DNA from 3 places in the Streptomyces sp. PU-14G genome. Region 2 is predicted to be linked to each of the others. Evidence: riboswitches for the same ligand, from Rfam matches in the RefSeq annotation. Region 2 holds a riboswitch; each other region holds the start of a gene.

Region 1 (3,257 bases), on a different contig from region 2:
TCTGCGACACTGGATGAGCTATGCCTGCACCCGGAGAACTCACGTTCGTCGCGCCGCGCGGAGCCAAGAAGCCGCCGCGGCACCTCGCCGACCTCAGCCCCGCCGAGCGGCGGGACGCCGTTGCCGCGGCGGGGGAGAAGCCGTTCCGCGCCAAGCAGCTCTCCCAGCACTACTTCGCGCGGCTGGAGCACCGCCCCGAGCAGTGGACGGACATCCCCGCCGCTGCCCGCGAGAAGCTGGCCGCCGAGCTGCTGCCCGAGCTGATGAGCGTGGTGCGGCACATCAGCTGTGACGACGATGCCACCCGTAAGACGCTGTGGAAGCTGCACGACGGAACGCTGGTGGAGTCCGTGCTGATGCGCTACCCGGACCGGGTCACCATGTGCATCAGCTCACAGGCCGGCTGCGGCATGAACTGCCCGTTCTGCGCGACCGGCCAGGCAGGGCTGGACCGCAACCTGTCCACCGCCGAGATCGTCCACCAGATCGTCGACGGTATGCGTGCGCTGCGGGACGGCGAGGTGCCGGGTGGTCCGGCGCGGTTGTCGAACATCGTCTTCATGGGCATGGGCGAACCGCTGGCGAACTACAAGCGGGTCATCGGGGCGATCCGCAGGCTGACCGACCCGGAGCCGGACGGGCTGGGAATCTCGCAGCGGGGCATCACCGTCTCCACCGTGGGTCTGGTTCCGGCCATGCTGCGCTTCGCCGACGAGGGCTTCAAATGCCGCCTGGCGGTCTCGCTGCACGCCCCCGACGACGAGCTGCGCGACACCCTCGTCCCCGTCAACACCCGCTGGAAGGTCAGGGAGGTGCTGGACGCGGCCTGGGAGTACGCGGCCAAGTCCGGGCGCCGGGTCTCCATCGAGTACGCCCTGATCAGGGACATCAACGACCAGGCGTGGCGTGCCGACCTGCTGGGGCGGCTGCTGAAGGGCAAGCGGGTGCACGTCAACCTCATCCCGCTCAACCCGACGCCCGGCTCGAAGTGGACCGCCTCCCGCCCCGAGGACGAGGCCGAGTTCGTGCGGACGCTCGCCTCGCACGGTGTGGCGGTGACCGTCCGGGACACCCGGGGCCAGGAGATCGATGGAGCGTGCGGCCAGCTCGCGGCGACGGAACGCTGACGACCGTGTAGTTGGGCCCGGCTGGTACTGTTCGATGGGGTGTGCCCGAACGGCACCCCACCGCGCAGTCGAAACCGGCTGCGACCGACCGCTGATGCCGGCTCGCCACCGACCGGCCGGTATCCGCACACAACCGAACAGCCGACAGGGGAGCGCTCACAGCGCTGAGAGTGCGGCCGTCCCGTACGTGCCGCAGACCCTCGAACCTCGCCCGGGTCATGCCGGGTAGGAAGTCGATGCCTTGATGAACACGCACGTGCGGCGCGCCGCCGCTGCCACCACAGCCGCCCTCACCCTCGCCCTTCTCGCCACCGCTTGCGGCGGCTCGGGCGGCGGCGGGGACTCCAAGACGGTCACTCTCGTCACGCATGACTCCTTCGCCGTCTCCAAGTCCGTTCTTCGGGACTTCACCAAGAAGACCGGCTACAAGGTCAAGGTGCTCCGTGGCGGCGACGCCGGAGCCGCCGTCAACCAGGCCGTCCTCAACAAGGGCAACCCGCAGGGAGACGTCTTCTTCGGCGTCGACAACACCCTCCTCTCCCGCCCCCTCGACCGGGGCGTCTTCACGCCGTACCGGGCCAAGGGGCTGGACAAGGTTCCCGAACGGCTCCAGGCCGACCGGAAGAAGCACCGGGTCACCCCCGTCGACACCGGCGAGGTGTGCGTCAACTACGACCGCGCGTGGTTCGCGGACAAGAAACTCGAACCCCCGCGCACCCTGGACGACCTGACCAAGCCCCGCTACAAGGACCTCCTGGTGACCGAGGACGCCGCCACCTCCTCGCCCGGGCTGGCCTTCGTCCTGGCGAGCATCGCCGAGTACGGCGAGAAGGGCTGGCAGGGCTACTGGAAGAAGCTGCGGGCCAACGGTGTGGAGGTCGTCGACGGCTGGGAGCAGGCCTACAACGACCGCTTCACCGGGTCACGCGGCGGCAAGGGCAAGGGCGACAAGCCTCTCGTCGTCTCCTACGCCTCCAGCCCGCCCGTCGAGGTGCTGGGTGACAAGAACCCGCCCGCGCAGGCGCCCACAGGCGTCGCGAAGGGGACGTGCTTCGGGCAGACCGAGTACGCCGGACTGCTCGCCGGGGCGAAGAACACCAAGGGCGGCAAGAAGCTGCTCGACTTCCTGCTCGGCAAGCGGTTCCAGGAGGACCTGCCGCTGCAGATGTTCGTCAGCCCGGTCCGCGAGGACGCGGAGTTGCCGCAGCTGTTCACCAAGTACGGCCAGACCATCGAGGATCCGGCCACTCTTCCCCCCGAAAAGATCACCAAGAACCGTGAGCGGTGGATCAAGACGTGGACCTCGCTCGCCGTGAAATAGCCCCCGGAAGCCGCACCCGCCGCCCCCGGGACCGGGGCACTTGGGTGCGGCTCGGGCTGATGGCCGTGCCGGTGGCGTTCTTCGCCGTCTTCTTCGGCTACCCCGTCGCCGCGATCGTCGGGCGCGGGCTGCGTGCCGGCAGCCACTGGCACCTGGAGCGGCTCGGGCAGGTGCTCGGTGACGCCGGGACTCTGAAGGTGCTGTGGTTCACCGTGTGGCAGGCAGCCGCCTCCACAGCTTTGACCCTCGCCCTGGCGCTGCCCGCCGCCTGGGTCTTCGCGCGGCTCGACTTCCCCGGCAAGCGGCTGTTGCGCGCGGTGGTGACCGTGCCGTTCGTCCTGCCGACCGTCGTCATCGGCTCCGCGATCCTCGCGCTCGCCGGGCGCGGAGGGGCCCTTGACGCGTGGTTCGGACTGCGCCTGGACACCAGCGTGTGGGCCATTCTGCTGGCACACGTGGTCCTCAACTACGCCGTCGTCGTCCGTACGGTCGGCGGTTTCTGGTCCCAGTTGGACCCGCGCCAGGAGGAGGCGGCACGGATGCTGGGCGCCGGACGGTTCACCGCGTGGCGGCGTGTCACCCTGCCCGCGTTGGCGCCGTCCGTCGGTGCCGCGGCCCTCATCGTCTTCCTGTTCACCTTCACCAGCTTCGGCGTCATCCAGGTGCTCGGCGGGCCGCGCTTCGCCACGCTGGAGGTGGAGATCTACCGCCAGACCGCCTCCCTGTTGGACCTGCCGACCGCCGCGGTGCTGACGCTGCTCCAGTTCGTCGCCGTGGCGGCCCTGCTGGCCGTGCACGCCTGGTCACTG
Region 2 (3,257 bases):
CCGACCGCCAGCAGCGCGGCCAGCCGCTCACCGCGCAGCCAGCACACGCTCCAGGCGGCACCGCCCGGATCACCGCGCCACACCAGCTCGTCGCCCTCGCCGTGGTGCCCCGCGTACTGCACGAAGCGGCCGAACTGCTCGGACCAGAAATACGGCACCGGGTCGTAGTCGACGCTGTCGGCCGCGCCGTCGGCATGCCCCTCGGCCAGCAGGTTCGCGGCCACCGTACGCGGCCCCTGGAGCGCGTTGTCCCAGTGGTGGACCAGCAGCCGCTCGCCGTAGCGGGCCGACGGGAAGGAGGCGCAGTCCCCCACCGCGTACACCCCGGCCAGGGAAGCGCGCAGCCGGGAGTCGGCGCGCACCGCACCGTCGGGGCCCAGCTCGACACCGGAGTCGCGCAGCCATCCGGTGGCCGGGCGGGCGCCGATGCCGACGACGACCGCGCCGGCCGCCAGCCTGTCCCCGTCGGCCAGCAGCACCGCACCCCGCTCGACGCCCGAGACGGCCACACCGGTACGCAGCTCCACCCCGGCCTGCGCGTACCAGGCCCGCATCGGCTCCGAGACCAGCGCGGGCAGGGCGCCGGGCAGCGGCGTGCCGGCGGCCTCGACCACCGTCACCTCGCAGTCGCGCTCACGCGCCGCCGTCGCGAACTCCGCACCGATCCAGCCCGCCCCCACCACGACGACACGGGCGCGCTCGGCCAGCACCGGACGCAGCCGCCTGGCATCGTCCAGGGTGCGCAGCAGGTGCACCCCCGGCACACCCTCGCTGCCGGGCAGCGCCACCGGCTCCGCGCCGGTCGCCACGACCAGGCGGTCGTAGTGCACGGGTCCCGCGTCGGTGACCAGCAGCCGCTCGTCCGCACGCAGCCCCGTGACGGCGCGGCCCAGCTCCAGCTCGATGTCCAGACCGGCGAAGTCGATGTCGAAGAGCGGCGCCTCGGTCTCCTCGCCGGTGCCCAGCAGCACGGCCTTCGACAGCGGCGGCCGGTCGTAGGGGGCGTGCGGCTCGGCGCCGATCAGCCGCACCGACCCCGGCCAGCCCTGCTCCCGCAGCTGCACGGCGGTCTGCACCCCCGCCATGCCGGCACCCACGATCACGACCCGCTGCTGCTCTCCGCTCCCACTCACGCGCTCACTGTATGCCGGTGGGGCCCGCCCGCCCTCGGACGGCCGACCGGGATCGGCTACGACCACCGGCCGAGGCCCTTACCCCGGGGCTGAGCACCGCAGTAGGCTGGCCCCCGTACACCCAGCACACGCGGGAGCCCGGACGCACCGGGCTGAGAGGGAGGCTGAGACGGCCTCCGACCGTCCGAACCTGATCCGGGTCATTCCGGCGAAGGGAGCAGCGGCATCCCCATGCGCGACACGCACTCGGGCCACCCCGACGTCCTCGTCCTCGGCGGCGGCCTCATCGGCCTGGTCACCGCCTGGCGCGCCGCCCGGCGCGGGCTACGCGTCACCGTCGTCGACCCCGAGCCCGGCGGCGGCGCGGCACAGGTCGCGGCCGGCATGCTCGCGGCCGTCACCGAACTGCACTACGGCGAGGAGACACTCCTCGACCTCAACCTCGCCTCCGCCGCCCGCTACCCCGGCTTCGTCGCCGAGCTGGAAGAGGCGTCAGGACTCGACGTCGGCCACCGCGCCTGCGGCACCCTCGCCGTCGCGCTCGACGCCGACGACCGCGCCCACCTGAGCGAGCTGCACGCGCTGCAACAGCGGTGCGGCCTGCGCTCCGAGTGGCTGACCGGGCGCGAATGCCGCCGCCTGGAGCCGATGCTGGCGCCGTCCGTACGCGGCGGGGTCCGCGTCGACGGCGACCACCAGATCGACCCGCGCCGCCTGGCCGCGGCCCTGCTGCGGGCCTGCGCACACGCGGGAGTCGCCTTCCGGCGGACCACGGCGAGGCGGCTCCTGGTCGCCGGCGGCCGGGCCGTGGGCGCCGCCACCGCCGACGGCGGCGAGGTGTCCGCTGGCCAGACCGTCCTCGCGCTCGGCTCGCGCAGCGGCACGCTCGACGGCGTGCCCGCCCACGTGCCGGTGCCGGTCCGCCCCGTCAAGGGCCAGGTGCTGCGGCTGCGGATGCCGGCGTCCGGTGGCGCCCGCGGGCCGTTCCTCTCCCGGACCGTCCGCGCCGTCGTCCGCGGCGGGGCGCTCTACCTGGTGCCGCGCGAGAACGGCGAACTGGTCGTCGGCGCCACCAGCGAGGAACTGGGCTGGGACACCACCGTCACCGCGGGCGGCGTCTACGAACTGCTGCGGGACGCGCACGAACTCGTGCCCGGCGTCACCGAACTGCCACTGGCCGAAACCGTCGCGGGCCTGCGCCCCAGCTCCCCCGACAACGCGCCCCTGCTCGGCCCCACCGCCCTGCCCGGGCTCCACCTGGCCACCGGACACCACCGCAACGGCGTGCTGCTCACCCCGCTCACCGGCGACGTGCTGGCCGAGCTGCTGGCCGACGGCGAGCTGCCGCCCCTCGCCCGGGCGTTCACCCCGGACCGCTTCGCCACGTCCCCCGCCCCCGAGCCGCAGGAGCAGACCGCATGACCTCCACCACCGCGCAGGTCACCGTCTCCGTCAACGGCGAACCCCGCCGGCTGACGGAGGGGACCACCCTCGACCAGCTCGTGACCGCCCTCACCGCCGCACCCTCAGGGGTGGCCGCCGCGCTCAACGAGGACGTCGTCCCCCGCGGCAGCTGGGCCACCACCGCGCTCGGCGAGGGCGACCGCGTCGAAGTACTCACCGCAGTCCAGGGAGGCTGAGCACCACCATGGCCGACGATCCGCTGACCATAGGCGACACCACCCTCAACTCCCGCCTGATCATGGGCACCGGCGGCGCCCCCAGCCTGGACGTGCTGGAGAAATCCCTGCTCGCCTCGGGCACCGAACTGACCACCGTCGCCATGCGGCGCCTCGACCCGTCCGTCAGCGGCTCCGTACTGTCCGTACTCGAACGGCACGGCATCCGCGTCCTGCCCAACACCGCGGGCTGCTACACGGCGGGAGAAGCCGTGCTCACCGCGCGGCTCGCGCGCGAAGCGCTGGGCACCGACTGGGTCAAGCTCGAGGTCATCGCCGACGAACGCACCCTGCTGCCCGACCCCGTCGAACTCCTCGACGCCGCCGAGACCCTGGTCGACGACGGCTTCACCGTGCTGCCCTACACCAACGACGACCCCGTCCTCGCCCGCAAACTCGAGGACGTCGGCTGCGCCGCGATCATGCCGCTCGGCTCCCCCATCGG
Region 3 (3,257 bases), on a different contig from region 2:
GTCTCGTCGTGGAAGGAGCGGGCGGTGTCGGGGTCGAGGGCCAGGTTGAACTGGTCTTCCCAGCGGAACTCGAAGCGGGCGTCGGACAGGGCGTCGTCCCAGTCCTGGGCGCCGGGGTGGCCCTTGGCGAGGTCCGCGGCGTGGGCGGCGATCTTGTAGGTGATCACGCCGGTCTTGACGTCGTCCTTGTCGGGCAGTCCGAGGTGTTCCTTGGGGGTGACGTAGCAGAGCATCGCGGTGCCCCACCAGCCGATCATCGCGGCGCCGATGCCGCTGGTGATGTGGTCGTAGGCGGGTGCGATGTCCGTGGTGAGGGGCCCCAGGGTGTAGAAGGGGGCCTCTTCGCAGACCTCCTGCTGCCGGTCGACGTTCTCCTTGATCTTGTGCATCGGGACGTGTCCCGGGCCTTCGATCATGGTCTGCACGTCGTGCGCCTTGGCGATGCGGTTGAGCTCGCCGAGGGTGTCCAACTCGGCCATCTGTGCGGTGTCGTTGGCGTCGGCGATCGATCCGGGGCGCAGCCCGTCGCCGAGCGAGAACGTCACGTCGTAGGCGCGCAGGATCTCGCACAGCTCGCTGAAGTGCTCGTACAGGAAGCTCTCCCTGTGGTGGGCGAGGCACCAGGCGGCCATGATGGAGCCGCCGCGCGAGACGATGCCGGTCTTGCGGCGCGCTGTCAGCGGCACGTACCGCAGCAGCACGCCGGCGTGGACCGTCATGTAGTCGACGCCCTGTTCGCACTGTTCGAGGACGGTGTCCTTGTACACGTCCCAGGACAGCTCCTCGGCCTTGCCGTCCACCTTCTCCAGCGCCTGGTAGAGCGGCACGGTGCCGATGGGGACGGGGGAGTTGCGCAGCACCCATTCCCGGGTGGTGTGGATGTTGCGTCCCGTGGACAGGTCCATGACGGTGTCGGTGCCCCAGCGGGTCGCCCACGTCATCTTCTCGACCTCTTCCTCGATGGAGGAGGTGACGGCCGAGTTGCCGATGTTGGCGTTGACCTTCACCAGGAAGTTCTTCCCGATGATCATCGGCTCGGTCTCGGGGTGGTTGACGTTGGCCGGGAGGACGGCCCGGCCGCCCGCGATCTCGTCCCTGACGAACTCGGGCGTCAGGTTCTCGCGGAGTGCGACGTACTCCATCTCCGGTGTGATCTCGCCCCGCTTGGCGTACGCGAGCTGGGTGACGGCGGCGCCGTCGCGGCCCCGGCGCGGCTGGCGTGGGCGGCCGGGGAAGACGGCGTCCAGGCCGGCCAGGTCACTCGATCCGCTCCGGAGCAGTCCGCCGCGCGGGCTGGTGTGCTTGAGTCCGTCGTCCTCGGGCCGCAGTGCGCGGCCCGCGTACTCCTCGGTGTCCCCCCTCTGGATGATCCAGTTCTCGCGCAGCGGTGCGAGACCGCGGCGCACGTCGGTGTCGATGGCGGGGTCGGTGTACGGCCCGGAGGTGTCGTAGAGCGTCACGTCCTTGCCGTTGGTGAGATGCACGCGTCGGACGGGCACCCGGATGTCCGGGCGCGGTCCTTGCAGATATCCCTTGTGCGAGCCGATGGCGCGCTGCGCGGGCTCGGTGGCGTCCGAGGTGTTCTCGGGGCGCGCGTGTGCATCCTGCGTGGTCATGAGACCCACTCCCTACGCCGGCATTACCCGGTAACAGGTTCGGCGGTCGGCGCAGCGGCTTCCGTGGTTTATCACGGAGGTCAGCGCCCTCTCAGCCCCGTGCTCGGAGCTCCCGCGATGTGCAAAGGCGTCTCTACGCTAACGGCACACCGCCCGTACTGAACACCCCGCATGGCCGTTCTTGCGATGATCGGTCGGTGACCCACTCGCACTCGCCGGACCAACCGACGCCCCACCGCGGCCCCGCGCCCGGCTCCGCCCACCCTCCCGAGCCGGGCCGGCCCCCTGTGCAGGGGGAGGTTCACGGACCCGCACCCGCGCAGGGAGAGGGCTACGGCTACGCACCCGTGCAGGGAGAGGGCTACGGCTACGCGCCCGCGCAGCAGGCGCACGGTCAAGGCCACGTGCACGGTCAAGTCCCCGCGTACGGCCAAGACCACGGTCACGCCCACGGGCACGGGCACGCTCATGGGCAAAGCCACACCCACGGGCACGCCCAAGGAAACGGGCACGGCCACGCCCATGGCCACGGGCACGGGCACGGGCACGGGCACGGGCCGGCGGCGCCCGTCTCCCGTCATTTGCGGAAGGTGATCGCCGCCGTGCTCGTGCCGTTCGCGGTGGCGGTGCTGGCAGGGCTGGTGGTGCTGTGGCCCGGCGGGGCGCCAGGGCACCCGCACGATCACTCGGGTGTCGGCTTCGACCGGCCGACGTTCGGTGCGAAGGTGACCAAGCTGGTCGAGGTCGACTGCGGTGACGTCAACGTCCGCCAGCCACCGCCTGCTTCGGGTGGCGGCTCGGCCGGGCAGTCGGCGGGCGGCGCGCAGGGCCAGGGCGGGGGAGCGCACGGCCCGTGCCGCAAGGCGACGGTGGAGGTCACCGAGGGCAAGGACGCGGGCCGCACCTTCACGGAGGTCGTCACTCCGGATGCCACCCGCACCTACGAGGTCGGCCAGAAGGTCGTGGTCGGGTACTCCGAGAAGGCGCCGCGCAAGCTGCAGTACAGCGTCGTCGACACCAATCGCGATGTGCCCATGGTGCTGCTCGCCGTCGTGTTCGCGCTCGTGGTGGTGCTGGTGGGGCGGTTGCGCGGGGTGTTGGCACTGGTCGGGCTGGTCATCAGCTTCGCGGTGCTGACGCTGTTCATCCTGCCGGCGATACTCCAGGGGTCGAATCCGCTGGTGGTGGCGGTGATCGGGGGCAGCGCCATCATGCTGGCCACGCTGTACCTGTGCCACGGGCTGTCGGCCCGCACCTCGGTGGCGGTGCTGGGGACGCTGGTGTCGCTGCTGCTGATCGGAGTGCTGGGGTCGCTGTTCATCGACTGGGCCCAGCTGACCGGCAACACCGACGACCAGACGGGGCTGGTGCACGGGCTGTATCCCGGCATCGAGATCCAGGGGCTGCTGCTGGCCGGGGTGCTGATCGGCTCGCTCGGCGTGCTGGACGACGTGACGGTCACCCAGACGTCGGCCGTGTGGGAGCTGCGGGAGGCGGATCCGGGGGCGAGCTGGCTCAAGATCTACCGCTCCGCCATGCGCATCGGGCGGGATCACATCGCGTCCGTCGTCAACACGCTGGTGCTGGCGTACGCGGGTGCCGCGCTGCCGCTGCTGCTGCTGTTCTCCATCGCGCGCAGTG

Evidence for each region. A riboswitch is a leader RNA that binds a small molecule or an ion and turns the genes downstream of it on or off. The one in region 2 is predicted to bind thiamine pyrophosphate.
Region 1: another riboswitch for thiamine pyrophosphate. It lies ahead of AB8Z75_RS11110 (thiamine ABC transporter substrate binding subunit); the one in region 2 lies ahead of thiO (glycine oxidase ThiO).
Region 3: another riboswitch for thiamine pyrophosphate. It lies ahead of thiC (phosphomethylpyrimidine synthase ThiC); the one in region 2 lies ahead of thiO (glycine oxidase ThiO).

The regions. Positions count from the first base shown of each region.
Region 1 is NZ_JASKYT010000067.1:5,532-8,788, forward strand. Features, by position in the region: gene rlmN (23S rRNA (adenine(2503)-C(2))-methyltransferase RlmN) at 21-1,127, shown strand; TPP riboswitch at 1,264-1,376, shown strand; gene AB8Z75_RS11110 (thiamine ABC transporter substrate binding subunit) at 1,372-2,448, shown strand; gene AB8Z75_RS11115 (ABC transporter permease) at 2,508-3,257, shown strand, end outside.
Region 2 is NZ_JASKYT010000186.1:9,979-13,235, forward strand. Features, by position in the region: gene AB8Z75_RS21045 (NAD(P)/FAD-dependent oxidoreductase) at 1-1,085, opposite strand, end outside; TPP riboswitch at 1,254-1,368, shown strand; gene thiO (glycine oxidase ThiO) at 1,365-2,555, shown strand; gene thiS (sulfur carrier protein ThiS) at 2,552-2,773, shown strand; gene AB8Z75_RS21060 (thiazole synthase) at 2,782-3,257, shown strand, end outside.
Region 3 is NZ_JASKYT010000335.1:298-3,554, forward strand. Features, by position in the region: gene thiC (phosphomethylpyrimidine synthase ThiC) at 1-1,616, opposite strand, end outside; TPP riboswitch at 1,609-1,742, opposite strand; gene AB8Z75_RS27860 (YibE/F family protein) at 2,021-3,257, shown strand, end outside.